3 regions of the Dyadobacter subterraneus genome follow, and region 2 is predicted to be linked to each of the others. Evidence: riboswitches for the same ligand, from Rfam matches in the RefSeq annotation. Region 2 holds a riboswitch; each other region holds the start of a gene.
The links. A riboswitch is a leader RNA that binds a small molecule or an ion and turns the genes downstream of it on or off. The one in region 2 is predicted to bind cobalamin.
Positions count from the first base shown of each region.

Region 1: it holds a riboswitch for cobalamin, as region 2 does, so the genes downstream of both, IEE83_RS30290 (TonB-dependent receptor plug domain-containing protein) here and IEE83_RS31810 (TonB-dependent receptor) in region 2, are expected to answer to the same signal.
Region 3: it holds a riboswitch for cobalamin, as region 2 does, so the genes downstream of both, IEE83_RS31340 (ABC transporter substrate-binding protein) here and IEE83_RS31810 (TonB-dependent receptor) in region 2, are expected to answer to the same signal.

Region 1 covers NZ_JACYGY010000002.1:1,138,430-1,148,587, reverse strand. Annotated here, with positions in the region: gene IEE83_RS30335 (hypothetical protein) at 100-378, shown strand; gene IEE83_RS30330 (SAM hydrolase/SAM-dependent halogenase family protein) at 456-1,382, opposite strand; gene IEE83_RS30325 (GH3 family acyl-acid amido synthetase) at 1,568-3,088, shown strand; gene IEE83_RS30320 (hypothetical protein) at 3,083-3,688, opposite strand; gene IEE83_RS30315 (hypothetical protein) at 3,741-4,316, opposite strand; gene prfA (peptide chain release factor 1) at 4,520-5,593, shown strand; gene IEE83_RS30305 (thioredoxin family protein) at 5,882-6,442, opposite strand; gene IEE83_RS30300 (glyoxalase superfamily protein) at 6,592-6,957, shown strand; gene IEE83_RS30295 (DMT family transporter) at 7,002-7,928, opposite strand; cobalamin riboswitch at 8,019-8,219, shown strand; gene IEE83_RS30290 (TonB-dependent receptor plug domain-containing protein) at 8,350-10,158, shown strand, end outside.
Region 2 covers NZ_JACYGY010000002.1:1,478,496-1,488,653, forward strand. Annotated here, with positions in the region: gene IEE83_RS31795 (cobyrinic acid a,c-diamide synthase CobB) at 1-317, opposite strand, end outside; gene IEE83_RS31800 (CocE/NonD family hydrolase) at 437-2,311, opposite strand; gene IEE83_RS31805 (PepSY domain-containing protein) at 2,642-4,162, opposite strand; gene IEE83_RS31810 (TonB-dependent receptor) at 4,307-6,709, opposite strand; cobalamin riboswitch at 6,891-7,177, opposite strand; gene IEE83_RS31815 (hypothetical protein) at 7,359-7,496, opposite strand; partial or broken gene tnpA (IS200/IS605 family transposase) at 7,593-8,053, shown strand; cobalamin riboswitch at 8,575-8,869, shown strand; gene IEE83_RS31825 (sulfite exporter TauE/SafE family protein) at 9,009-9,641, shown strand; gene IEE83_RS31830 (TonB-dependent receptor plug domain-containing protein) at 9,769-10,158, shown strand, end outside.
Region 3 covers NZ_JACYGY010000002.1:1,376,591-1,386,748, forward strand. Annotated here, with positions in the region: gene cobU (bifunctional adenosylcobinamide kinase/adenosylcobinamide-phosphate guanylyltransferase) at 94-600, opposite strand; gene IEE83_RS31325 (cob(I)yrinic acid a,c-diamide adenosyltransferase) at 597-1,181, opposite strand; gene IEE83_RS31330 (ABC transporter ATP-binding protein) at 1,205-2,233, opposite strand; gene IEE83_RS31335 (FecCD family ABC transporter permease) at 2,230-3,294, opposite strand; gene IEE83_RS31340 (ABC transporter substrate-binding protein) at 3,364-4,605, opposite strand; cobalamin riboswitch at 4,637-4,925, opposite strand; gene cbiB (adenosylcobinamide-phosphate synthase CbiB) at 5,261-6,196, opposite strand; gene IEE83_RS31350 (pyridoxal phosphate-dependent aminotransferase) at 6,181-7,197, opposite strand; gene IEE83_RS31355 (cobyric acid synthase) at 7,209-8,687, opposite strand; gene IEE83_RS31360 (magnesium chelatase subunit D family protein) at 8,814-10,158, opposite strand, start outside.

The DNA.
Region 1 (10,158 bases), 340 kb from region 2:
AAAACTTTTCTGAGGAAATGTGACTTATAAAGCTCTAATCCGTATAAATACCAAAAGCGAGAGCTTTAAACTTTGAATAAAAAAAACCATATCAGACAAATGAAAAAAATATTGATCATTGCCGCTCTATTTGCATTTTCAACTGCTTCTTTCGCGCAGGATACTGATTCGACAAAAACGCAGAAAGCTGTTGCAGCTACCAAATCAAGAGCTAAAAAAGTAGGTGCCGCAATTAAAAAGGATGCCAAAGTTGTTGGTAACGGCGTAAAAACCGGAGCTGAAAAGGTAGGCGAAGGTGCTGAAAAAGCATATGATGGCACTAAAAAAGTAGCGAAGAAAGTGGGAAAAGGTGTAAAGGATGAAGTGAAAAAATTATAAGATTTTTTTCAATATATGATTATTAAAAAACCTGCTTGACAGCAGGTTTTTTAGTTATAATGGCAAAACTTCAATTATTATTTACTGAGCACTATGCTCCATGTACTTCCACTAAACACATGATACTTCTCAGAAAAACTTGCCATATTAATTCCCAAAGAAAAATTGAGTAAGCTGTTGAAATAACCGACATCACTCCCTTCAGGTACTTCTCCAAAAGTATTGACATATTTTACGGTTCCGGTGTAGACTTTTTTCTCTCCGTCAAAAACCTCGACCTTGATATTTTCTCCTATTTTAATTCCCAATTGATTAAAAAGCTTTTTGTCAATATCCGTCCAGACGTTGCCATATTGAATATCCAGAATTGGTATCGTTCCTTTTACTTTTCCCTTTTCGAAAGATGGTTTTGTGTAAGGAATTGAAACAATTTGATTCGGAAGTTTTGGCCCAACCTGATCATAAGTAATGGTTTTGGAAGCTAATCTGGCTGCGGTAAATGCATATACATCGCGACCATGAAAGGTATACGACTCATTCGAATTTTTACGACGGTTTTTCACTTCATCAATTTCACGCACCTCCTGAATTCCCATTTGTTCTGCAACAAGAGTTAATGTTCCATTATCCGGCGTGACAAAATAATGTCCTGTTTTTGTTAATAGGACCACTGATTTTCTTTTTGTTCCAACACCCGGATCGCAAACGGAAACGAAAACAGTGCCAACCGGCCAATATGGTGCCGTTTGAACAAGTCGGTAAGATGCTTCCCAAATGTTGTAAGCCGGAATTTCATGCGTTAGATCAAATATTTTCAGGTCAGGAGAAACACCCATCGCTACACCTTTCATCGCAGAAACGGCGCCATCTTTTAATCCAAAATCAGACTGGAAAACGAGAATATTGTTTTGGGCATTTGAAGTGAAAGAAAGAAGCGTCAGCAAAATAGTAATCGCTGACAAAATGAATTTTTTGATGTAGTTAACGAAGGAAAATGATGCCATAATTTATACCTGTATATTTAAGAATTACTTGCCTTTTTTGTATGATTCAGTATTCGTGTAGTCCTTTTGTAAAGTTATAAAATTTCAAAGATCATCTGTCGAGACTAACAAAAATCAATGGTTGGCATAGCTTTTGAACCGTTTTCTTATAATTACTTTACTCACATCAATTTAACAAAATATTCATGGCAGTTATTGGAGAACTGATCAAAAAGGCAATTGACCTTTCGGGTTATATAACAAGCGATCCGGATCCGGTGAAAGAGCAGCGGGAAGTGCTTCTTTCGCTATTGGAAAAAGCAAAACTTACCGCATTTGGAAAAGCTTATAATTTCAAAGAAATTTTAGAAAGCGAAGACATCATAGCTGCATTTCAGCAATTTGTTCCGGTTCATGATTATGACAAAATGAACGCCGACTGGTGGCATTATTTACTCGAAGGCCATCAAAATGTAACCTGGCCAGGCGGTCAGAAATATTTTGCATTAAGCAGCGGAACCACCAGCAACAGCAAACATATTCCAGTCACAGACGATATGCTGGATGCGATCAGGAAAAGCGGTACACATGAAATCATGAATCTGAGTGCATTTGATTTACCCGCAGAGTTTTTTGAAAAACAAATCTTAATGCTTGGAAGCAGTACCAATCTGATTGAAAAAGATGATCATTTGGAAGGAGAAATAAGTGGAATAAGTGCAAGCAATATTCCTAGCTGGTTTGGAGGTTATTACAAGCCAGGACGCGAAATTGCGGATATTAAAGATTGGGATGAACGTGTTAAAGTCATTGCAGAACAGGCACCAGATTGGGATATTGGATGTCTGTCTGGAATTCCTGCATGGATTGAGTTGATGCTGAAAGAAATTATCAAAAAGCATAACTTAAAAAATATCCACGAAATCTGGCCAAATCTCCAGGTGTATACAACAGGCGGCGTTGCGTTTGATCCTTACCGGAAAAGTCTGGAAAAATTATTTGCTCATCCCCTGATTTACATCGATACTTATCTGGCTTCTGAAGGTTTTATTGCCATACAAAACCGGCCTGAGACTTCTTCAATGGCTTTATTTACCAACAGCGGAATTTTCTTTGAGTTTGTACCGATGGAAGGCGACAATATTGATGAAGATGGTTTGGTGAAACCGGATGCAGAAATATTTGCCCTTGAAGACGCAGCAGAAGATGTAAATTATTGTCTGCTGATTTCTACCGTTTCCGGAGCGTGGCGTTATATGATTGGCGATACGGTAATGATAACGGACAAATCAAGGGCAGAAATAAAAATCACCGGTCGGACAAAACATTATCTGAATGTAGTGGGTGAGCAACTTTCTGTTAACCAGATGAATGATGCACTTCGTGTTCTGGAAAAAGAATATGATCTGGTCATGACCGAATTTATTGCTGCCGCAGTTCATAAAAATGAAGAATTTATTTTGAAATGGTATATCAGTTCTGACAAGTTTCCAGATGCAATCAAAGTTGCGGAATCGCTCGACAATGCTTTACAAACCAGCAATAAAAACTATAAAGTTGCGCGTGGAAAAGCGCTAAAAGGCGTTGAAGTGGTACTTATTCCCGAAACTGTTTTTCATAAATGGAGCGAAGAAACTAAGAAACTGGGCGGACAGGTAAAAATTCCCCGGGTCATGAAAGAAGAAGATTTTATTGAATTTGAAGCTTTTGTAAGTCAAAATTCATAAAGCTGCTCTTTGCACTTCCAATAATCTCACTTGCTCGACTATATCATCAGGAGAAAGATATAGCCGGGCAATTTTTTGTTTATATTTCTCTGGTAATTCGGCGTGATTCAGGATAAAGTTTTTAGTTTGGATGATATAATTTCCCAGACCATGGGTAACAGCAAAAGTATCCGCCACCTTTTCTGCCTGCTGAATATATTTTGTTGAAAATAAGTACCCAAAACCAAATCTGATCATGCCAAAAATATTGCGATTATGATAATCCATAATATGCCCCAATTCATGCCCTATCCAGCCAATCAGGATATCCTTTGGAATTTGATGAATAGGAATTGCAGTATGTGTTAACTTAAATAAAGCGCTGATATTGATCTGATAACCACGATTTTTCTTTCCCGTGAACATTGTTCCAATTTTTGGCTGCGCCTGCATGACTGATTTTTTTATGTTTTGTTTAAACACAAAATCAATCGGTACATTTTGCAATTCGGGATAAAATGAAAGTGCTTTTAAAATTTCATTTTCGATCACTTTCGGGATTTTCTTGTTTTCCCGAAAATGGGTAAAATCTTCCGGATTGAATTGATCTTGATCAGCCATATCGTCTGCTACGTTAAGTAATTTACATTCAAGTAGCAAAAACCGATCCAAATCAATCTTTCAAGGTTTTTACATCTACTTTTCTCAGAATTTCCTTTTTGTCAAATAACAATCTCCAAAGTGCAAATGATGGTGTTTTGTCAGCAAGACAGGTTTTACAAATTTGTAAATCAGCAGGAACGTTATAGACAACTGTGGTATCATTAATCGGCTGAACATTATCGCTTAATGAGGTTGTATTACTTTTGGCACTATAAAGATATGCCTTTAAAAGCTCGGTTTCTTTCTTATCAAGTTCTGTATTTGTCGTATCATCAGAACCAAGCAATGAAATTTTTACGCCATACTTTTTTTCCAAAGCACCTATAATTGGGATTTCAGATGGGTTTTTACAAAGTTCGGCTGCCTTTTCCGGACTTTTCACCAGTGCTTCTTCTAATGATTTCTGCGCCAGTTTTGAGATTTTCTTTCCCCATTCGTCGACCGTATAAATAAGCTGGGTATTGGTAACACGCACGATTTTCGATTGCTTTATTTCATTGGACAATTCCTTGGTATTTTCAACACGGGTATTATTACAGCCAGACAAAAGCAATACAAAAGCCAGAATATATACGATACGATTCATTTTATTTTTATAAGTTAAACTGGTAAAAGCGTTACAAAAGCAGATTTCAACAAACAAAATCAGGGATTTTCCACACTTATTCTTCAACGTTAAATACAACTTTGTAATTCAAAACAGACAACGAACGTACGAAAAACATTCTTCAACCTAAAATGCGTATCTTTGTCGCCCGAATATGCAATGCCAAAAGACATTAACGCGATATGCAAGATAAATTAGAAGCCATAAAAGAACGTTTCGAAGAAGTTTCGCAACAAATTATACAACCTGAAATCGTTTCCGATTCCACTAAATATTCCAAATTGAGCAAGGAATATAAGGATTTGGGAAAGATTGTTGAACAGTACGCAATTTACCAAAAACTTCAAAAGGATATTGCAGGGACGAAAGATATGATCGTCAATGAAAAGGACGAGGAGCTGCGCCAGATGGCAAAAGAAGAATTGGACGAATTGCTTCCAAAAATGGAAGAAATGGATCTGATCATTAAAGAATTATTGATACCAAAAGATCCTAATGACAGCCGTAATATTATCCTTGAAATAAGAGGTGGAACGGGTGGAGATGAAGCTTCGATTTTTGCCGGCGATTTGTTCCGCATGTATCAGCGTTTCTTCGAAAAAATGGGTTGGAGATCGTCGATCATGGATTTTACTGAAGGTACCAACGGAGGTTACAAAGAGATTATATGTAAAGTTGAAGGTGAAGATGTTTACGGTAAAATGAAGTTTGAATCGGGCGTTCACCGTGTTCAGCGTGTACCGCAAACGGAATCTCAGGGAAGAATTCATACCTCAGCGGCCTCGGTTGCCGTTTTACCGGAAGCAGAAGAAGTTGATGTTCAGATTAATATGAACGATGTGCGTATTGATACATTTATGTCATCAGGTGCTGGTGGACAGTCAGTTAACACTACTTATTCTGCCGTTCGTTTGACACACATCCCATCGGGACTGGTTGTTAGCTGTCAGGATGAACGTTCGCAGTTGAAAAATAAAGATAAAGCCTTGGGTGTTTTGCGCTCACGTCTTTACGAGATTAAATTGAAAGAACATAATGATGCTGTCAGTTCTCAGCGTAAATCCATGGTTGGAAGCGGCGACAGATCTGACAAAATCAGAACATATAATTACCCGCAAAGCCGGATTACTGATCACCGCATCGGTTACACCGTTTACAATTTGCCTGCCGTAATGGAAGGTGATATTGCAGAATTTATCGAGCGTTTGCGTATTGCTGAAAATGCGGAAAGAATGCAGGAAGGCGAAACAATTTAATTTGGGAAGTTCAGCTCCTTTGAAGCTTCCTGTTTATAGCAATTGCACTTGTTCCTCAGAGTTTTGGCTCCTTCGGAGCCTCCTGTGAATATTGTTGAATTCTTGGCCCAAACAGGAAAAAGGTAGATTACAGGTGACTCTGAAGGAGTCTGGATTTGGTTGCGAATATTAGTTTCTATAAAAAGGATATCCCTTTGGGATTGATTTGCTGAATTAATCAACAGAGAAATAAAAAAAGGCTTAAAAATGATAAATTCATTTTTAAGCCTTTTTTTATTTCTAACCAGGTTATTTACTTGTATAAAGCTGCTTATAAGTTTTCGCTTTATAATCTTCGAAAGACTCTTTTTTATTATAATTATCGCCAAAGAAGGTGATCACTTCATGAAATTCCTTTGCTTTCATATAACCTGGCAAAGGCTGGATCATTTGAAATTTGTCGTCGAGGAAAATCGTTGTTGGAAAACTTGGCTGATTATTTGTAAGCGCCAGTGCAATTTGATGAATGCCTTTTTGTCCTTCTGCAATAAATTCAAATTTCTGACTTCCAAGCGTTATGGCTTCTCTTTGTTCAGCATTCAGTTTTACGGCATAATATTTTTTGTTGATGTAATCAATTACCTCAGCATTTTTATACGTTTCCCGATCCATCACTTTACACCAGCCACACCAATCTGTATATAAATCAACCAACACTTTCCGCGGCTCTTTCTGGGTTTTCGCATAGGCTTCTTCAATGGTCATCCAGTGAATTCCTTCTTCTTTTTTTGTTACAGAATCTGTTCGGAAACTGGTTAATGCAAGAAACAGAATCAAAACCGAAGTAAATATGTAAGCTGATCGTCTCATAATTTTTTGATATACATTTTTAAAACGCATTTTTTGACCAAATAATTTTTTTATGAATTAATATCAGGCAATTTTATATTCAAATCTTACCATACACATATTCATTTGCGAGTAATCATTTGCTTGCGAAACAATCAACATTATTAATCATGAAAGTAAACAAAGTTATTCCGCTTATCCGAATTTTCGACGAAGCAAAGGCGGTCGAATTTTATGTAAACTGGCTGGGCTTTACAATTGACTGGACGCATCAGTTTGAGACCAATTTTCCGCTTTATATACAGGTTTCAAAAGAAGGGATTGTTTTGCACCTGACAGAACATCACGGTGACTGCACGCCTGGCGGGAAAGTATTTATTGACTGTGTGGGTTTAACAGAATATCATGCCGAATTGATCGAAAAAAATTACCGTTTCAACCGTCCGGGATTGGAAGAAGCGCCATGGAATGCCATTACAATGGAAGTTTCAGATCCTTTTGGAAATAAATTACTTTTCAACGAATCCAAAGAATAATTTTTTTGCCACGAATACACTAAATTCGTGCGTTCGTGGCAAGCTTATTTTTTTGTTTTATCTTTTGAAAAAGAGACTAACAAACCTCCACTTATAATCAAGGCCATTCCCGATAATGTGGTAATAGTTGGAATCGCCTCTCCCATCAAAAATCCAAATATCAAAGCAAAAAGAATATTGGAATATCCGACCGCTGCGACGCGTCCTGCTTTATCAAACGTAAAAGATTGTGTCATCATGATCTGGCCGATCATCGCCGTAATTCCCAGTGCAAGAAATCCCAGCCAGTGTTGCCAGGTTGCCGGCCATTTGAAAGTTCCGATTAGAAAGTCGAGCTGATCATTTGGGAAATAAGTACCGATTACGATTGAAAATATTGGCAGAACTATTCCGCTCAACATGAAGGAAAGCACAATAGCCCGGGTATCATAAACTTGTCCTAGCTGACGAATCGCCAGATAGGCAACAGCAGTTAATAATGCATTTCCCAATCCTATGACATGATTTCTGACCGACATCGAAAGATCCGGACGGAAGACAAACAGTATCCCGGCAAAGCCCAGTAAAATAGCAATCCACTCGGTAAAATTTAATTTTTCCCCCAGAAAAAGCCAGGACAGAAATGCCAGAAAAATGGGATAAGTATATTGATACGTGGAGGCTCGGCCTAATCCAAGATTTTGAATTGCGTAAAAAAGAAGATATAATGAAAGTGTTCCGACAACGCCGCGAAAAATAAGTAAGCCAAGTCTCCCACCTTTTTGCTTCAACGGTCGCTGCAAAATACTTGTTCCGATAAACAATACGCCAATAATATTTCGAAAGAAAACCAGCTGTACAATATGAAAATCACGACTCAGCCATTTTGAAATTGCAGACATTAGGGCAAAGAAAAAAGATGCCCCAAGCATCAGAAGAACACCTCTTTGTGGTGCTGAAAGTGAAAAAGATTTTGTGGTGCGGGTTAACAAATTGTCAGAATTTTAGGCAAAGATAACGCAACGATTTTAAGGAGAGCGCCATTTCAAAAAAACGATTATGTGACACCCGCATAATTTCGTTAACTTTACAAAGTTTTTGGTGCCGGAAGTTGAATCAAATCAACCATATGGCTTAATAGGGAATCCCGCGAAAAACGGGAGCTGTCCCCGCAACTGTAAGTCTTACAAAAAACTGATCTCATCTGCATAACCACTGTGAAAACGGGAAGGTACAGGATCAGCAAGACAAGCCAGGAGACCTGCCAGAAACATTCAGCGTTTTGATTTTCGGAGGAAAAATCATTTAATCGTTTTACTATGATGATCTTGAATTTTTACGGTGCGTAGCGGGCAAATTCGCTTTTATCTCCTGCTTGTGATTTTGTTGGTTAATGCCTTCGAAAATCAATTGATGGCGCAAAAGGATTCAATTCATCTGGATCCGGTGACCATTTATGGTTATGCGCCTGAACGTTTTATGAGCGGATTAAAAGTGCAGAAAATCGATTCTGTTACGATGGAACAATTTCGTTTCAGAAATATTACGGATCTGCTTTCTTTAAATACGCCCATCATTATTAAGAATTACGGTCCCGGACAATTAGCAACCGTTGCTTTTCGCGGGACTTCCGCAAATCATACTGCGGTGCTGTGGAATGGTCTTAATGTAAATCTTCCCACTTTGGGACAAACTGATTTTTCAACAATTCCGGTTGCAGGATTTGACCAGTTATCCGTTCAGTATGGTTCTTCCGCCAGTATTGTGGGAACTGATGCAGTAGGTGGAAGTATTTTGCTGGGAAGTTCCATGCCTCAGGCAGGACTGCAAGTTATGATTGGAAGACAGCAGGAAAGTTTCCGAAACAGCCAAACACAGGCAACTATTAAATACGGGACGAACCTCGCTAACAAATGGACTTTTGCGGGAAAAACCGCGGCATATGATGGCAGGATGAATAATCATTATCCGTATACTGAAAGGAATAAGAAACAAATGATTCCTTCCGAAACATTCCAGAAAGGTCTGGTTCAGGACTTATATTTTACAAAAAACAGCCATCAATTATCGGCACATTTTTGGCTTACTGATAATCAGTTAACCAATAATCCTGAAAATCTTACAGGCCGTGAATATACCGCAATAAAGTCTTATCGTACAATGCTGAGGTATCAGGTTGATAACTGGACGGTCAGAACTTCCTGGATCCGGGACATTGTTGATCATGCGGCAGGTGATTATTCAAAATTCGATCATGCAGTTACCGATAGAATCGGTGCCAGGTTTGAGCGTGCATTTGAATGGAAATTTAAAAATCTGGGAAATATTCAACTACAGGCGGGAGCAGAATTTACGCACTATATAACACACTTTACTGATTATGAAAAACCCGTTACCGCAGAGAATCGTGAAGATTTTTTTCTTCTGACACGCTGGCACGCTACTCCAAAATTCCTGGTCTCCATCAATCTTCGCCAGGCCTTAGTTACAGGATTTAATCCACCCTTTACACCTTCGCTTGGTGCCGAATATCGCTTGATTCAAAATAATATTAATTCATTAAAAGTCAGAGGTTCTGTTGGGAGAAGTTACCGCGTCCCAACTTTAAATGAACGTTACTGGAAAAGTCTGGGCAATCCAAATATTCGTCCTGAGGATGGTTTTAACAAAGAAATCGGTTTGGAAGGAACACATGTTGTCAGTTGTACTCACTCTTTTACGGCAAGTTTAACAACTTATCATAATCGCATTAATAACTGGACTTACTGGAATCCTGCGAATAATTTCCGCGTGGAAAATCTGCAATTGGTAGTTGCACGAGGCATTGAAACACAAATCGGCTGGAAGGGAAACTGGACCAATTGGAAAGCGGGCGGTAATTTGAATTATGCTTTTACAAAAAGCTCGCAGGAAAAGGTTTATGACGCATATGCCTCTGATATTGTCGGCAAACAATTACCGCACATTCCCTTACATTCCGGAAACGTAAATCTGTTTGTTCAATACAAAAAAATCCGGTTGACAAATCAATTACAATTTGTTTCAAAACGATACACTTTGGCTGATCATGCACAGTTTACACAGGGATATATTCTTGAAAATTTTCTGGTTGAAACCACCTTTGACTGGCGTGGAGCGGCCGCTTCTTTGCAGGGCAGAGTAAATAATATTACCAATTCTTTTTACCAATCCATTAATGGAAATCCCATGCCCGGACGTAGT
Region 2 (10,158 bases):
GCAATCGCCGCGCTGCTTCCCTGCATTTTATCAGCACCATCAAAAAGTCCCATGACACCTTCTGTTACGGAAACGTCTGCTTTTTCAGAATATCGATCATAAATATCACGCCCGTGTGCTTCCGAAGCCATGAAAATATCCAGATTTATTCCAGGATTTCCTGATGCTATTGTATGATGTTTGGTATCAATATAATCCGGTCCGCATTTGAATGGCTGCACATTCAACCCTCTGTTTTTCAAAGCCCGCAAAAGGCCGAGGGTAAGGGTGGTCTTACCGGAATTACTGGAAGGAGCTGAAATAAGAAAATGAGTCATGTTTTTTTGGGTTGCACAGAGAACCACAGAGGTAAAAAGAGGGACATAGAGTCTTATTTTGAGATAAGAAAAAACTCTGTGTATCTCTTATTACCTCTGTGGCCCTCTGTGTAACCTAATTATTTTAGAACGGGTAATATGATGTTGCTGCTGTTTTTTAGGTCGTGGTGAACTGTGATTTTGGCGGATTGGAAATCTGATTCGTTGGCTTCAAAAATGTTTATGAATTTTTGTGGGTTACGGTCTACCAAGGGGAACCAGCTGCTTTGGATTTGTACCATCACGCGGTGACCCTTTTTGAACGTATGCGCAATTTCGTTTAGTTTGAACGAAACTTTTTCAACTTTGTCTTTAACAAACGGCTCTGGTTTTGAGAAGCTGTTACGGAATTTTCCACGGAACACTTCTGCGCGAACCATTTGCTGATAACCGCTCATATCCAATGGTTTTGGTTGTCCGCGTTGCACTTGTGCCGGCAAACTATCAGGCCATACATCAATCACTTTTACAACAAAATCAGCATCCGTTCCGGTGATTGAAACGAAAAGATTTGCCGTTATTTCACCCGTTAAAGTCAAATCTGAGGTTAAGGAATCCGTTTGGAAATAAATTACATCAGGTCGGCGGGAAGCGAAACGCTGATCTTCAGCCATGTATTTATTATTCCGGTCGCCGCTGATTTCGTTGGTATAGGGAACAGGTTTGGCGGGATCGCTGATATAATCGGTAACCGCTTTTGCCACCTTCGGTTTTTCAGTTGAAAGTTTTCCTTTTGATTGGAAATAAAATGTTTCCGGCTGACTGTTTTTTGGTGGCCAAACTTCATAGTTTTTCCATTGATTGGAACCCGTTTCAAAAACGGTCGCTTCCGCCTGGTTAAATTCACCTTTATCTTTCAAATAAAAATTGAAAAACCTGGTCTCGATTTCATTCTGGTAGTATTGGTTTAAGTCTGCGCCAAACTGATAATCTGCAAAAGATTTCCAGCTAGGAGAGGCCCAGCCGCCGTGTGTCCACGGACCCATAACCAATCTCGTATTATTGTTTGGTGATTGTTTTTCAATGGCAGAATAGGTTTTCAAAGCACCGTACAAATCTTCGGCATCAAACCAGCCACCAACCACTAAAACAGCCGGTTTTATATTATTTAAGTGCTTTTTGATATTTCTGGATTGCCAGAATTCGTCGTAAGTATCATGAGAAGTAACTTGTCGCCACACACTTTTGGGATCAGAAAAATAAGCGTTGGTATTTGCTTTTTTTAACGGACCAAAATCAAGAAAATATTGATATGCGTCACTGAAATCGGCATTGAAAAATGGTTTGTAACTCTCTCCGTTCGCACTTTTCGGACCGTCGAAATGGCTGTAAAAACCGAAATTATCCATCAGGAAAAAAGCTCCGTTGTGATTACAGTCGTCTCCCAAAAACTCATCTGACATAGGTGCCTGCGGCGAAACTGCTTTTAAAGCCGGGTGCGCGTCAGGCAAAGCGGCTGAGGAATAATACCCGGGAAAGGAAATTCCATAAATCCCAACTTTACCATTGGAGGCAGTATTTTTTAAAAGCCATTCAATCGTGTCATAGGTATCACTGGATTCATCGACGTCTTGTTTTGTTTTTTTATTATCGATTGCCGGTGTCATTTCCCGGAAATTCCCTTCGCTTTTGTATCGACCACGCGCGTCCTGATAAACAAAAATGTATTTTTCTTTCATCAAAACACCATTCGGTCCGATGCGTGGACGGTAATTATTGACACCATACGGGCGACAGGAATAAGGCGTTCGTTGCATCAGAATCGGATACTTTTCGTCTGTGTCACGTGGTGTGTATATGGCGGTATAAAGCTTCACGCCATCCCGCATTTCAATGAATTGTTCCGTTTTTTGATAGTTTTTCCGGACCCAGCCCGTGTCAGGCATCGCCGCATTCTGGGCATCGGAAAGAAGTGGAATGAAAAATAGAAAGAGGTAAAAAATTCTGTGCTTCATAGGAGTCGGCGATTGGTGTTTATTGTTGTCTTAACAAAAATACATTAAGAATCGGGTTTGTTGGTATTTGACAATTTTTAAGTTCATGTTGATGGTTTTTGGATATTTACACAAGCCATTCCTATGGAACGAAGGCCATCAAGATTCATAATTTGTAGCTACCAACGAGCCGTCCCTTTGGAACGTTTTTATTTAGCGAGTCTATAATTTTATGTGATACATCTTGGCTACCATTTATTCGTCCAAAAGGGACGTTTGGTGGGTAGGAGTTGGATGCGTTATCCACCATTTCGTTCCTTAGGAACGTCTCGTGAATATCTCTTTTAAATTTCATATAATCATTTTCGTCTTTAACCCCACTTTCGCTTTCTTCTTCGTTTTTCTCCTCAACCATTTCCACGTTAACACCAATCCCGTACTGCTCGCAGCCAATCCACCAAGCATTAAAATGATCACTACAATATCCCAAAGCGGCCTTTTGTAGAGAAGAAAACTGAAATCCAGACTATGTAAACCGTTGTATAACCATCTTTCCAAACGACTTTTCTTCTCATGTTTTAATACAACCTGACCCGTTTTTAAATCAACATAATACCAGGTTTTTTCCGGCGTATTCATTTTGACACGCAATACCGGTAGACGTTTATCCTTATTTTTTGTGTAATAATAATCGTCATAATCTGTTAGGACTACGGCTTCTTCTAAACTTGCACCCGGGTTCAAATCCATAATATTTTTAACAAATGGTTTTGAAGGAAAAAGCGCAAAGGGTTTATTTTCGGAATTGTCAGCGGATAATAATTCTGTGTGCATTTCATCCTGATAGCCAATAAAATACGGTTTTCCCTGAATTTGTGTAAAGTGAATTTCCTTTAAAGCAAGATTGCTTTTGAATATTTTCGAGGCATTAACCGGACTTAGCGCAAAAAGTTTTGGACTGAAAATTCCGCCGGTCCATTGTTTATTTTCTTCCGGATTCAGTCTTGTAAAAGGCGCCCAATCCCAAGGTGTCATAGATAACAAACCGCTGAAAACCCAGGTGAAAGCGAAAATTCCAAAAACAAATCCAGTGTAATGATGCCAGCGAAACCACTTCTTTTTATACGGACTAAATGCCAGCGAATCTTTGTTTTTTCTTTTGTAACGGATAAAGCCCATGGCAATTCCGGCACTACACATTAGTGTCCCAAGCGAAGAAGTCCAGACAATGATATCATTCCAGAGCGGGCGGTTTCTCAATAAAACGGTTGGGTAAATCCAGTGCGGAATAGGGCCAAGCCAGGCTAAAAAGCGTTGTTTGACATTCACCATTTGTACTACTTCTCCGGTTTGTGTCGAAACATATACATAGGTTTTTTCGGGATCATTCATCTTAAACCGATGCACCGGCGGCTGATACCCTATGGATCGGGCGCCCGCCATCCACTGATCGATTTCAGTAAGTGTTTCAAGTTTTTCCGGCTGACATCTGTTTTTTACAAAAGCAATAGCCAGTTTTTGTGCGAGTATCGTATCGGTTGGTGCTAATAATTCGCCGTTATCTGCGTAGATCGCAAGATTTTTATTTTGAATGGTCGTGATGCGGTAGACAGGTCTTTCCAGTAACATGCCTAATCTGGCAGCTCTGAGCGTATCGGTGATATTTGCTTTTTGAAGTGCTTCGTTTAAAGTGAATTTTGTCCGGCTAAGATCTATAACCGGGAGATTTTGTAATTTTTCATTTTGCTTCATTGTCGGGTATTTGACATACATCATGGCAAAACCCGATAAAAACCAGATTACAAAAAGCAGACTTAATGCAAAGCCGAGGTAGCGGTGAAAAAGAAGGGTGTATTTTGTAATGGTTTTCATGTTGGGAGTTTGATATTGATATTTCGATTGGCAACTGGTAGTCGCCAATCGAAATGTTTGCGGTTAAATATTTCAGTGCGAGGCACCTTTCCGAATCTGGGCAGGGCGGCTTTTACTACAAATATTCCGGTGCGCTGCACCTTTTTAGATGCTGTATTTTAAGCTCAACAAGAAATTTCTAGTTGGTCCGGGTGAGAACTGGTTGGCAAAAATGGCATTCGCGAAATATTTTTCGTTTAATACATTGTTGATATTGAATCTTAAACCGACACGTCCAACGCGATATCCAAACGCAAGATCTGTTGTGGTGTAGCCATGCAATGCGTAATCATTAGCACTTGTGGTAAAAGTTTCGCTCATATAATTTGCTCCGGCACCTATACTCAAACCTTTTAAGGCAGTCGTTTGCAATTCATAGTTCAGCCAGGCGTTCAACATATTGGTTGGTGCAAAAGCCACTCGTTTTCCGGCAGCAGCGTTAATTTCTGCGGTTTTGTATGGCAAATATTTCGCTTTTGAATAAGTATAGCCAGCCGTCACATCCAGACCGGGCAGAAGATTTCCGCTGATTTCTGCTTCAAAACCTTTTGATTCTGCCGAACCGATGCGTTTGTAAATTCCACCTGGCAAAGCTTCCAGCTGATTATTTTTCCGCATGTAATAAAAAGCAAGATTGGCAGCCCATCTCGAAGATAATTCCAGGCGACTTCCTACTTCTCCCTGATATCCTGTTTCAGGGTCAAAAGTTTCTCCGTTTGGCGCTACTCGGCGCGAGGGTTTGAAGTAAGTTGAGTAAGATCCGTAAACAGACAAGGATTCTATTGGCTGATAAACCAATCCTGCACGGTAGGTTAAAGCTGCTTTTGAAATAGTAGACTTAGCTCCCTTTTCTGTCACATTTCTGTCAGCATCGACCAAATTCGTATAGTAAGTCCCGTCGAAAATATCGTAACGAAGACCAGCCAACGCTTTCAGATTTTCCGTGATTTTGATCCAGTCCTGCACATAAATTCCGTGAACATTTTCCATAGTTGCACGGTAATTTTTGTCTGTAAAATTGATATATCCCTGATTCAGAATTGGGTTGTTAACATCAATGGTCATGTTTTTTCCAGGGCCGTAAACATCGCCATTGTAGGTTTTTCTGTTCAAAAAACTTAGTGAATAACCAACCAGCAGTTTGTGCTCAATATTTCCGGTATTGAACTCATAAGTCAATTCCAACTGGTTTTGTAAAGGTTTTGTCAAGTGGTTAAAATAAAAAGGATATGACCGATTTATTGAATCCAGTGTAGCATTTGGCGTTAATTCTTCTGTTGAAAAGTAATTGATGTTATCATCGTAATAGGAAAGCTGATTTGAGATTTTCAACCTTTCATTAAACTTGTGAATGTATTTTAGCTGATAATCATAGCGGGTATGTTTCAGGAAATCGGCCGGGTCATTGTAGCGCGTATTAACATTCAAACCTGGTATTGTTTTGCTTCCTTCAAGCATTGGAATTCCGGCATCAGTATCATAAATATCTTTATTTGCTCCAACGGTCAGATAGAATAAATCTTTGTCAGTCGGGGTATATTCTAAGGCCAGATATCCATTGTTGGTATTCGAACCGGAATGACGATAGCCGTCTGTATCCGACATTCCAAAATCTATGCGGTAACGTAATTTATCACTGACCGCTCCACCGGCACCGGCACGTATACGTCTTGTATTAAAACTTCCATACGTAGCAGAAAAATCCGCTTTGAAATTTTCAGTAGGTCTTTTTCTGGCAATATTGATAATTCCACCCAAAGCGGAGTGACCGAAAAGTACCGAAGCTGGCCCTTTCAGAACTTCAATGCTTTCCACATTGGCAAGGTTCGTATTTGGTGCGCTGGTTGAGATATTATGTCTTTCGTCGCGAACACCATCAACCAGTAAAACGAAATTTGAAAAACCACGGATCGTAAAATGCTGAAAGCCACCATAAGTATTGTTTGCACGAACACCGGTTGTATTTTTCATCGCTTCACCCAGATTATCCGCGCCGCGTTGTTCAATAGTTTTTACAGAAACCGTCGAAGTGGTGATGGGCATATCACGTAAGGCAACGTCAATTTTATTTACCGAAGAAAAAGAGCGGTTTGATACCGAACTGATTACTACTTCCGACAATTCGTTGGTCTTACTATTCAGTTTGTATTGTAAAAGTGTTATCTCATTTTGCTTGATATCTATGTTTTCTTTTTTTACTTCATAACCAGTCCCACTCGCCAAAAATGTATAATTCCCAGCCGGAATATTTTTGATTTCAAAATGCCCGGATTCGTTCGTAATCGTGGCGAATGAGGTACCTTCCAAACGGACATGAATACCGATAATCGGCTCTCCTGTCTCACTTTGAATGGAACCGTTTAATGTTCCAAAATGGTGTGCAAAGACATTATTAATCAGGAAAAATTGAAATAATAAAGCGATTTTCAGCACACAACTGTACCGTTTTTTTTGAAAAATGAGATGGCCGTTTCCAGTCCGCGGGAAACAGTTTTTTTGCGTTTGCATACTTTTAACTTGTTTAGAGAAATGAGTTAAAAGCTCTTTACAGCATTTTACAATGCAAACGGAGAAAGGAAAAAAAGACAAGAAAAACGTTTAGAGTCGTACAAAAAGCGCACGACGATCCATGGCAAAATTGCCTGGATATACAAACACCAAACCTGACGAAGCTTCATTCCGCGAAAGCATTGTCAACAAAGAAAAGGCAGGTCTCCTGACTTGTAACATTTATACCGTCCTTCCCGGGGAATGAATTTTGAATGATAGATTGAGAGAATGATAGAATGGTGGAGTGCGCCAGATTTTGGAGCCGTCAGCCATTCTAGCATTCTCTCATTCAAAACTCAATCATTGCCCCAGTGGACATTGTTGATATAAACTTTTGATGTTACTTACAGTTGCGCGACAGTTCGTGATTTACACACGATTCCCTATTAATTCACTGATAGTAAAACCTTTTCCTGTTGGAAAAATAAAGAAAAGAACTTATTGAGGCGCAAATGTAGGGTTTTAAATGGAGTAATTGAAAGTTTTACGAAACGTTCCTATGGAACGAATGTCCGGAAGCTGATGGTTTTTCTACCAAAGAAATGTTCCTGCCGGAACATGATGGTTGAATAATGCTAATGTTTTCCTACCAACAAAATACTTTCACTTAGGAAATGTTTACGAGAAGGAATTCATTTACTTCATTGTCCCATCGGGACATTTCGTTGGTAGAAAGTGGCGATACCATCTGAACACTCGTTCCTTTAGGAACGTTTCGTGATTTTGTTTTGTCGGCTTGTTCCATCTTGGTTATTCGTTCATAAAAATGCGTGAATAATCTTTTGGCTCCTTCTTAATTTTCAATAGATTGCAATTCTAACACACTATAAATAAATGTATAATGGCTAATACCTACACACAAATTTATGTCCAATTTGTATTCGCGGTAAAATATCGGGAAGCTTTGATTCAACCTATTTGGAAGGAAAAATTACACAAATACATCACAGGTATTTTTCAGGAAAATCGCACAAAATGCTTCAAATTAACAGCATGCCTGATCACATTCATATTTTGGTTGGTATTAGTCCGCATCAATCGATTTCTTCTTTGATTCAAAACGTAAAAACTGAAAGCAGCAAATGGATTAAAACGCAGAATTTCTGTAAGTATCCTTTTGCGTGGCAGGAAGGTTATGGCGCTTTTTCATATGGAAAAAGTCAGGTGCCCGATGTAATCAGGTACATTCAAAATCAGGAAACACATCATCAAAAGAAAAATTTTATGGAGGAATACCGGAAGTTTTTAATTGCTTTTGACATTGATTGGAACGACCAGTATATTTTTAAGGAATTAGAATAGTAGCAAAGATTTTCGGAAGTCACGAAACGTTCCGAAGGAACGCGCAACAATAAGCAATGCATGTATTTTTCTACCAACGAAATGTTCCTATGGAACATGGTGGTTTAATAAGGATACGTTTTATATCAAGAAATGTTCTTGTCGGAACATGGCGATGGGGTTTGTCGTATCTTTCTACCAACGAATGTTCCTATGGAACAGGATTGTTAAATGATGAATATGTTTTCTGCCGACGAGATGTTCCTATTGAACATGTGCTAGGATTCGGCTTATTCTTTTATAGACGAGATGTTTGTATGTGACAAATTGTTAATAATGAGTATATTACATCAATAAGATGTTTTCATTTAGCAATGTTTTGCGATAAAGAATTCACATACTTAATTGTCCCATCAGGACATTTCGTCGGTAGAAAAACATAGCCAACCCACAACTTTCGTTCCGTTAGGAACGTCTCGTAAAAACCGCTTAAAACTTATTTCCGGCAAAATAATTTTGTCTCACTATAAAATTAAATAGTAAGTTTGCAGCCGTTAAGTGGTGTGTGACGCAAAATTTGCCGAACACTTAAAAGGGAATCCGGTGAAAATCCGGAGTAGTACCCGCTGCTGTAAGTTCACTAAAAAAGTCACAACATTTTTGCCACTGGGGATAATTTTGAATGATTTAATGAGTGAATGATAGAATGGCTGATAACTCCAAAATCTGGCGCGCTCCATCATTCTCTCATTCAAGATTCAATCATTCAAAATTAATCCCGGGAAGGCGTTGGGAGACTGAACGAGCCAGAAGACCTGCCATGTAACATCATATTCGGAATGCTTTCGGGAAAAAAGGCGTGAAGTTACTGGTTTGGCAGCGTGATTTTTGTTGCTGGGTTGCTTCGTATTGCATTTTCCATAAGTTGCCTGTGATATGGTAAACGGGTTTTTCTCAATAACTTATGTGAAAGGAAATGATCAATTATTTACTTATCGACTCTCTTCTTCTTGGAGTTCAGCATTCTTTTGAGCCGGATCATATGGCAGCAGTTTCTGTATTGGCAACGGAGAAAAACCAGAAGCCGAAGGATCGTTTGAAATTAATCTGGCGGTCGTCGCACTGGGCGCTTGGACATTCTTTGACGTTGATTCTTTTTGCTTGTCTGGTTTTGATATTGAAATCAGCAATCTCTCTGAACATTTCTGAAAAGGTCGAATTGGTAATCGGACCGTTGATGATCTGGCTCGGAATTGTAGCCTTCCGCCGGAATTTCAGAAAGCCTGATTTGACAGTTCAACCGGCAGCCGAACAAAAATTCAGCCGTTCTTTTTGGGTGGGCATGGTGCACGGACTGGCCGGAACGGGTGGTGCCTGCGCAGTAGCGTTGACCCTCGCCGCAAGTGATGCTTACACGGCAGTCTGGATCATTATTCTGCAAAGTTTCGGAATCATTTTCTCCATGTCTGCTTATGGTTATTTCTTCGCTTTTTCGATCAATAAATTTGCTGCGAAACGGGATCGCGTATTAAAAATTATTAATTACATAGTCGGGACTTTCTCAACTGTTATCGGACTGATAACATTATACGGCGCGTATGAAGGGTGAGATATTCTTCAAAAAGTCTGATTTCATAAGCTCAAAATCGCAATCATTTTTTATACATCCATACCTAATGAATTTCAATTTTTACCAAGCTACCATTCATCAACTCACGTTTGCAGGTCTATTAGCCATGACCGCCACTTTCTCCGCTCAAGCGCAGGAAGTGGTTTTATCTGATTCTACAAGAGAAAATATTTTGAATCCTGTGGTTGTAACGGCTACACGTTATGAAACGCGGAAAGAAAAAATTCCTCAAAAACTGGATATTATTACGCGCCAGGATATTGAAATGACGCCTTCAAATGACCTGACTGATATCGTAAGAAAGACGGCTGCGGTGGATGTAATCCAATATCCAAACTTGTCATCAGGAATTGGTATCCGTGGATTTCGTCCTCAGTTTTCAGGGTTAAACCAACGGACTTTGTTATTGATTGACGGCCGTGCGGCGGGTGCAACCAATTTGTCTCAAATCAATCTGAATGGCGTCGAAAGAATTGAAGTTTTGAAAGGGCCTGCT
Region 3 (10,158 bases), 100 kb from region 2:
GAGAACCACGGAGATAAGGGGAGGGACACAGAGAAAAGATATTAAAACAAAACTCTGTGTATCTCTCCTTAACTCAGTGGTCCTCTGTGTAACCTACCTTTTTAAATTTAGCGGTAAGCCGGATACCATGAAGATGGCCTCATCAGCTATTTTAGCCACATATTGATTTGCCCAGCCCTGCAAATCCGTAAACTTTCTTCCAATCTCCGTTTCCGCATGAACGCCCATGCCTATCTCGTTTGAGATGATGATGAAAGTGCCGGAAAGCTGCGCGATTGCATCGATTTCTTCTTTAAATACAGCGAGCGATTGTTCGATATCGTTATCAAAAGCGACAAACAAATTCGTCAGCCAGAGCGTCACACAATCAATAACGACAACCTGATTTTCGATAGGAAGTTTGTGAATATTTGTTTCCGATTCATAGGTGGTCCATTCAGGTCCTCGTTCGTTTTTATGCAATTGAACACGTTCGGCAAAATTGTCGTCCCAGATATGTGCCGTCGCGACATATACCGGAGATTTGCTGAGCTGCAAAGCTTTTTCCTGTGCAAAACGGCTTTTTCCACTGCGTGCCCCTCCGGTGATGTAGATTATCATTTTTCTTCAGGTGCTTTAAAACGTTTGTATAAAAACAACTGCCATTTCTCCTCTGCAACGCCGGCTTTGTCCATTTCAGCTCTTGCCAACGTGAAAAATAAATCAGATAAACGGTTGATGTAGGCTGGGATCGCTTCGTGAACAGTATCTGTTTTGATCAAAGAAACCAATCGTCGTTCGCCTCTGCGCATTTGTGTACGTGCCATATGGCATAAGGCCGAAACTTCATTTCCACCCGGAAGTAAAAAGTAATCCGAAGGTGAAGTCATTTCCGATTCCAGCGTATCAATCCAGGTTTCACAAAACTCGGCACCATCTTCGGGCATCGGATTTTTATTCTCTTTTTTGGCATCAGAAGGGCGGGCTAAATGCGACATCATATCCATCAGATCTTTCTGAATTTTATGAAGATTTGGCTGCCAGGCGTGTTCATTTCCCAGTTTTACACGAAGCAACCCGATCGTTGAATTCGCCTCATCCAAAGTCCCGATACATTCAATCCGGACATCATCCTTTGAAACACGACTTCCGCCGAATAGCCCTGTTGTGCCTTTATCGCCTTTTTTAGTATATATTTTCATTGATGAGAAATCATTTTTTTAATTTATTTTATCTTTTTGATATGTTGTAAATCAGCGAGCAATTCGCTGATGTTCAGATATTTTTTAGTGATTAATCCGTCACTAAATATCCAGACAGGATTTTCTTCACCTTCCATAACTTCAATTTTGTGCAGCAAATCAGGATCGTCACTTACTACAAAATCTTCCCGTTGAAGCGCGCGTTTTGTCCAGAAAACAAGATTGCTTTTTCCGCGTAAATAAATAGGAGTGGATGAGGCTTCCTTGTGAATTGTAAATGTGCCGGTATTCCGGTCGAAGTGGAAGCCGTTTTTGATAAAAGCCGCTTCAAAACTTCCGTTCAAAACCAGATCTTCCGGTACGCCAGAAACGAGTTTTCCATCCGGATGCATGAGCCAAAGCTTGTCCGCAGCTTGAAGCGCCAAATCCAATTCGTGTGTGGAAAGTAAAATTGCCTTATTGGTTTGACGGGCGAGATTATGCAGCAATCGCATCATTTCCACACGGTTCGGCAGGTCAAGATGGGCGGTTGGCTCGTCCAGTAAAATCAGTTTGGTATCCTGCGCTAATGCTCTGGCCAGCATTACTTTTTGCCGCTCGCCATCACTCAATTCGTTCATTCGTCGCTCGCCATAACGTTTTGTATCCGTAGCGTCCATCGACCAATCGATTTTTTTCTTATCAATTTCAGAAAGTGTGCCCAGCCAACCGGTGTAAGGCGTTCTCCCCAGCGCTACCAATTCTCTGACTGTCAAATTTCCTGCCTCAATCCGCTCAGTTAAAACCAGACTTAATTTTTGCGCAAGGTCAACAGGTTTCAGATTTACCAAAGATTCATTATCAATTATAATTTCTCCGGAAAGTGCGGGCTGCAAGCCTGAAAGTGTTCGCATAAGCGTTGACTTTCCCGCGCCATTTGGACCTAATAAACAAACCAGTTGCCCCGGCCATAAGTCCAGATTCAGAGCTTCTGAAACGATTCTGGGCTCTCGTTTTCCGGTTTTATAACCGATGGTCAGGTTCCGGGCAGATAGTAGCGGCGTATCGTTCATGAGAAAGAAGAACGTAAATTGTTGCGACTGACAATAACCCAGATCACAACCGGCGCGCCTAATAATGAGGTGACCACATTAATCGGCAGAACGGTCTGCGTTCCCGGCATCTGAGAAATAATATCACAAATGAGCATCAAAACAGTACCTACCAGACAACAGCAAGGAATTAAAATACGGTGATCGGAAGTGCCTAAAAGTGATCGGGTGATATGTGGAATCGCGATACCAACAAAACCAATCGGGCCGCAAAAAGCGGTGATACTTCCCGTAAGTAAACTGGTACTGGCCATGATAATGAAGCGGGTTTTTCCAACCGTCAAACCCATACTTCTTGCATAATTTTCTCCCAATAACATGGCATTTAGTGCCTTTGAAGAAGAAAAAGCGATGAGTAAACCAACGATCACGACGCCGGAGAGTACGTATAAATGATATTGAACAATGCCGCCAAGTGAGCCGAAAGTCCATAGAATATATTCCTGCAACTCTTCCGGCTGACTGAAATATTGCCAGATACTGATCACGGAAACCGTTATCGTCCCGACCATCACGCCGACAATCAATAAAATAACATTATCCTTAATTCTTCCGGCGATCAATAAAACCATGGACAAAACCAAAGCGGCGCCAAGCGATGCCATCACAACAATCAGCCAGCTCCCGGAAACACCCAATTGCCGGATTGCATAAATACTTGCGGTACTTCCGCTCGTAAGCATTACGGCTGCAACGCCTAACCCGGCTCCGGCCGTGATACCCAGTTCGGACGGGCCAGCTAATGGATTGCGAAATAAAGTCTGCATTTGAAGTCCGCTGACGGATAATCCGCAGCCCACAATGATGGCCGTAATCGCTTTTGGTAAGCGTATTTTTTCAATAATAAATAACCATGCGGTAGTGTCCGATTCTCCCAAAAACACAATTCTCACCACTTCACCAAACGGAATGCTTACCGACCCCAGCATGATATCCAGCAGAAAAAAAAGCACAGCCAAAACCGACAGAACAATAATGATCAGCCGACGGGAATTGGAATAAGATTGAGAAGAAATTTGCATAACTAGTATTTTAATCGGCCCAGAGTTCGAGTGGCAAGAGCCGGAAGCTGACCGCCGATTGCCGACCGCCTAATTCACCTGCTTATAATAAACCAGCTCATGCTCCGGTAATAATTCCGGATGCAGGATTTTGATCAGATCCGACAAAACAATCTGCGGATTCACAGCACCCGATTCCCAATAATCATTCGAACCGCGGTTGTTCACACGTTTATTATAGCTGTAAATCTGTCCGGATTTATAAGCTTTGAAATCGGTATAACGAGGATCTTTCGCAAGAATTTCTTTTTTGTTATCGTAGTTGCTGATCCCGACATTCAGCCAATAATCAGCTGTCAGAGCGATCGGGTAAACGGCTTCAAAATTTAACGCCAGACTTCCCGTTGCTTTGGTATTATTCCAATGATAATCTGCGCCGGCATCCCGGAAAAACTGCGCCATATAACTATTTCCATTCGGGACAAACCATGAATCTTTGGAATTCATACCGGTAATGATGCTCGGTTTTACTTTCACTTTTTGAGATAATGCCGCAAGACGTTTGTATTCCTCTTCCATTTTGGCAAATTTCTTGTTGACAAAATCTTCACGATTTAGCAGCGCTGCCAAAAGTTTAACCCACTCCGCACGGCCCAATGGTGTAGTTTCAACCCATTCAGAATTAATCAAAACAGGAATTCCGGCAGCGTTCAAAGTTGTATACCGCTCCATTTTTGAAACCGGACTGCCCGTGGTCATGATCAAATCCGGGTGCATGGTAATCAATTTTTCCTCATTCAACCCCTGATCTTTTCCAACTTCGGCAATTTTGCCCGCCTCAATTTGTTTGATAATTTCCGGGTTGGAAACATATTTCAAATTGCCCAGTCCGGTTACAATTTTTTCTTCTCCCAAAAGTCCAACCAACCCTACGTGCATGGACGACATCGCGACCAGACTACGAATTGGAATTTCAATAAACTGGCTGTTTGAATATCCTTTCGGCTTTTTTGTGCCGCGTTGAAGCAAAACATATTTGGCCGTATCGGTGCTTTTTTCAAACGGACTTAAAACATTGATCACCTTAAAATTATCGTGGTATTCGATCGTGAAGCCCTTGGCATGATGAATCTGGATTTTTTCAGAAAAATAGTCTTTCCCCGAAGAAGCCGTTTCTGCACTTTCAGTGAGATTTGAAGAAGTACCGCAGCCTGCTAAAAATAGCAGTGGGATAAATAATAAAGCCGCAAACTTCGCAGCTGCAATAAAAGTGGAAATGCACGCAAAGTCATTGCGAACTTCCCAAAAGGAGGTCTTCTGTTTTTTTGTCATTTGTGCTACCAGCCTTTCTTCCGAAAGCTATGCGTATTAAGTGAATAAGGCAGGTCTTCTGACTCGTTCCATTTCCCCTGACGCCTTCCCGGGGTGTAATTTTGAATGATAGAATGTGTGAATTAGAGAATGTGTTGCAATTGGCCATCATTCACTGATTCTATCATTCAAAATTCAATCATTGTCCCCAGTGGCAATTGTCATGAATGTTTTTATGAACTTACAGCAGCGGAGACTGTTCCGGACTTGCACCGGTATTCCCTTTTAAAGTAACCGGATTTTCGCAAATCCGGGATACTACCCTGATGAATGCAAAACTACTAAGATTTATGTGGGGTTTTTGATTTGTTGTAATAAATCTGATGTGTGTATTTTCTATTGATGAAATAAGCTAGGTATAAGAGAAGGCAAGAATAGATGTCACCTTTAAAACTTGACTTCTCTGGAGAGTTAAGAATAAAATCCCAATTATTTATTTCAAATCGGTTTCACGTGTATTTGGATACTGTACCATCGGTACATTTCGTTGGTAGCAAAGATGTAACTCGTGCCACAAAGCGTTCCCGATAGGAACGCCTCGTAATTAACCTTAAATGTTTTCTACCTACAAGATCTGCCGATGGCAAATAAGCATTGTCGTTAAATTGGGATCTTATCAAAGGAAATGATAAAAAAACAAACTGATAATCAAGACGGTTACAAAACAAACCTTATGATTAATCCATGCTGCTTTCCGAATTTCCCCCGACTCGATAATCCGTTCCTTCTCCCCGATGAAAGGTTTGTCAACCCACTTTCCATGATATACATTTGGCCCGCCGAAACGACAATTAAGAATTCCGGCCAGTGCAGATTCCGGATAGCCTGAATTTGGACTTTTATGTTGGTTTCCGTATTTGAAGACGAATTGCAGACCGCGATAATTTCCTGTTACAATCACCATAAGCAATGCCGTAATTCGTGCCGGGATGAAATTCGCAACGTCGTCCAGTCGGGCAGCGAATTTTCCGAATTGCTCGTACTTATCGCTGCGGTAACCGATCATGGAATCCAAAGTATTGATCATTTTGTAAACCATCATGGCCGGAACGCCTCCGATTGCGTAGAAAAATAATGGCGCAATAACACCGTCGCTAAGATTTTCCGACATGGTTTCAAAAACCGCTATCCGGATTTGCTGGGCAGTTAACTGCGAAGTATCCCGGCCAACGATGCGCGACAGTTGCTTTCTTCCTGCTTCCAATCCCTCTTTTTCCAAAACTAAAAACACATTTTGACCTTCGGTGATTAAAGCATTATTTGCTAATCCATACCAAACCCAAACGCTGTTGACGGCGATGAAAAGCCACATATTTATGTTTAGAAGTCTCTTATTTAGAAAATAAAAAAAGAAAAATGTGAGCAGACAAAGACTTGTTGCTAACAACATTCCTTTCAAAAATCGAGATGAATTTTTATTTAAAAGTTTGTCGCCAGATGCAATAGCATTTCCAAATACACGAACCGGATGCGGCCAGTTGTCAGGATCGCCGATAATTAAATCCAGAATGTAACCGACAATCAACGGAGCTATGATCAATAATTTCTCCATTCTTCGAGGGCTTCAATGAATAGATTATTTTTTTCAGGCGACAGGGTAGCGATCCGAAAATGTTGTTTTGTTAAATCTCTGAAATTACTCGCATCACGAATTAAAAGTCCATATTTTTCGATCAGGAATTGTTTGAGTTCCGCTGCGTTGCCTTTCAGTGTTTCTGCCAGGAAAAAATGTGTAGCACTTTCATGAATTTTCAATATCGGATTTTGGCTGAGTTTTTCTGTAAATCTTTCTTTTTCGGCTAGTAAACCATTTAAGGGGATTTGAATTTGCTGGTAGTTTTCAAAAATAAATTTCCCGGCTTGCAGCGCCATCGTATTTACTGTCCACGGTTGTTTGATACCTTTCAATTTCGAAATTAAATCCTCCGAAGCGACAACATAACCCAATCGTAACCCTGGAATCGCATAAGCTTTGGTAAGCGAATGCATGATCAACAGGTTTGGATAATGGTTAATTAAAGATATCGAAGAATTGATTTGCACTGTGAAATCGATAAAAGCTTCATCAACGACGAAAAGCGTTTCAGGATTTTGCTGAACCCAACTTTCGAGTTGAGAAAATGATTTTCCCGTAGGGTTATTGGGATTACAAATGAAAACCAGATCGGTTAACAATGTAGGAAATTCCTGGATTTTAGACCAGGGCAAAAAGGTCAGATCGTGTTGATATAATTTGCATGCGTCTTTATATTCAGCAAAAGCGGGCGTGACAATGGTTGTTCTTTTTCCCGCAAAAGCCTGCGCGATCAGATAAATGCTTTCTGTCGTTCCGCTGTTAATTAAAATTTGTTCGGGATTTAAATGATGATGAAACGCAACCAATTCACTCAAACTTTCAGCCATCACTTCCGGATAACGGTTTATCGCCGACCATTGCTCAAAAATATATTCTTTCAAACCCGACGGTTCACCTCCGTACCAGACATTGGTACTGAAATCTGCGATGATTTTTTGGGCATAACGGTACGAGTCGTCGCCGTGGCCTTGTAACATAGATTTTCTATTTATTCCAGACTTTTATAAATCATTTCCAAATCCACATTCGCGCGAATATGATCTGCCAGCCGGTCGTATTGCAATTCTTTAAATTGATTATAGTCGAAAGTTTCAGCAATCGTTTCTGTTGAAAAACCGGATAATAAATCTTCGATCACCACCGCGTTATCCAGAATACCATGCAGATAACTGCCCCAGCAATTTTCATCTAAAAAGTAGCCATCAGGTCTTCCATTTGATAAAACAGTAACCGGAGAATTAATTTCAGAAGTCGTTTCTCCCATATGAATTTCATATCCGGTACAAACTTCCGGATTTTTCCGATAACTGAAATGTTGCTGCAAGGTCGTTTTGACGGGCTTTAAAACCGTTTTTACAGGCAGTAATCCAAGTCCTGGCATCGATTCCAAGGAACCTTCTACATGATCAGGATCTTCAATCAGGTCTCCCATCATCTGATAACCGCCACAAATCCCAATGACTTTTTTGCCGTTTTTACGTGCGTTAACAATCGCCGCCGCGACGCCATTATTCTTGATCGTCAACAAATCATCAAGCGTATTTTTACTTCCGGGTATGATGATGATATCGGCTTTTGCAATTTCTTCCGGTTGTGAAGTATAGAATAAGTGTACGCGGGGATCTTTTTCCAGTCGGTCAAAATCAGTGAAATTAGACAGCCGTTTTAATAAAATGACCGCTACATTAATTTTTCCTTCCTTCGTTGTATTAAATTTATTTTGAAGCGAAACGGAATCCTCTTCTTCGATATGGATGTCTTTGAAAAAAGGCAAAACACCAACGACGGGAACGCCGGTTAATTCTTCAAGCATTTTTTTCCCATCTTCAAAAAGTCGTGAATCACCACGAAATTTATTGACGATAATTCCTTTGATACACTGACGTTCTTCTGGTGTCAATAAAGCAATGGTACCATAAACACTTCCGAAAATTCCGCCCCTGTCAATGTCTCCAATCAGATAGGTTGCTGCTCCTGCATGAAGCGCCATTCGCAGATTTGTAATATCCCGTTTTTTAAGATTTAATTCAGAAATGCTGCCGGCTCCTTCCATCACGATTGGGGAATATCGAGCCGATAATCGATCGTAAGCCTGCGTTACAGCCATGAATAATTCTTTCCGGTCGGTGGTTTTGAAATATTCGTATGCAGACTGGTTTCCCACCGGTTTTCCATTCAAAATCACCTGAGATGACTGGTCGTTGGTTGGTTTCAATAAAACCGGATTCATGTCGGTATGACAAGGAATTCCTGCCGCTTCTGCCTGAACCGCCTGTGCGCGTCCAAGCTCTAAACCTTCCGGTGTTACGTAGCTGTTCAAAGACATATTCTGCGCTTTGAACGGCGCCGGATGATAACCATCTTGTTTGAAAATCCTGCAAAATCCTGCGCAAATCACACTTTTGCCAACATCGGAAGCGGTGCCGACAAACATGATTGATTTTGTGAGATTTCTGGTCTTTGACATTAGGTTAAGGTAAAGTTGCACGCAAAGCAAAAAAAGCGGACGCCGCGCGGATAAAACGCAAAGTACGCGAAGATTTTTGGCGGTCTTTGCGAAAACCTTATTTGCTTTGCGTGAAAAAAAAGAAAATTAGACAATTCTACCGGAAATAGTAACCGTGATATTTTCCGAAGAAAGTTCTTCAAGTGATAAACATTCTGCGCCCATCACCTTCGCCATTTCGGCGGCTCTTCCAAAACGAAGGTAATCGTTTTCAGTATCAAGCACCAAAGCTGGAATATTGGATTGGAATAATTGACCGGATAATTGCAGTGTTTGCTGCCAGGCATCACCACCTCCCGGAAGCGGAACATTGGCTTTCCCATCGCTGAGAATAACCAAAAGCGGTTTTAAATCTTTATCCGGATTTAATTTATTGATCACCTGAATGGCCAATTGCAAGGCATGCGGCAAAGGAGTTCTTCCACCTGTTGGCAAATTTTGCATGGCTTGTTCAGCTTGTTCAACGCTATAAGTGGGTTCCAAAAGTAACTGTGCTTCCACACCACGGAAGGAAATCACGCCAACCATATCTCTTCTTTGATAAGCATCCGTAAGTAAACTCAGCACACTTCCTTTCACCGCTTCCATCCGGCTGCTCGCCGCCATAGATCCCGAAGCATCCACAACAAACAGAATTAAATTTCCTGTTTTTCCTTTTCTAACCTTTTGATGCAGATCATTTCGTGTAATATGAAAATCATCCTGATCACGGATTAAGGCAGATTGTACCGTTGCTATAATTGATATATCATTTGGAGATTGATCGGGGATCGCTCTTAATTCAGGCCCTCGATTTGTATTGATTGCCTGACTTCTCCGGCCTTCCGGCATTTGGTGCGAAACAGGATTTAAATCAACTTTAAAATTTGGAGCTTCTTTTTGAGGTGCTATACCGAATACTTGTTCTTGTTTTGAAGAAGGTGATTCCGGATCATCGTTATTATTTTGATCGTCAGAAGGCAACTGCTTAGAAGATAGTAGCTCTTCTTCTTCTTCTTTTGTTGATTCAGGTTGATTTTGCTGTTGCGGCAGATTGTTTTGCTCTGGCTGTTCCTGCTGCATTAATTCATCCAGCCTGTTATCACCTTTACTATTTCCTTCAAATGGTTTTTTTCGCTGTCTGTGAATCAGTGCCAGTTCAGCAGCTTGTCGTACATCTTCGGCTGTCACGACAGTTCTTTTGTCCAGAGCGGCCAGCGTGATTGCAGTTTTATACATCACGATATCCGCCCGTAAGCTCGTCACATTCATTTCTGTGCAAAGCTGACTGATCAAAGTCAATAATCCATCAGGCAAAATAACAGACGGTAATAATTGCTGAGCCGTTTTGATCTGGTTTTGAAGATTCTTTTGAGCAGCAGCCCATTGACTGGAAAATTTTTCCGGATTGGCTTCAAAATGAATTCTTCTGCGTACAACTTCCGTTCTTTCC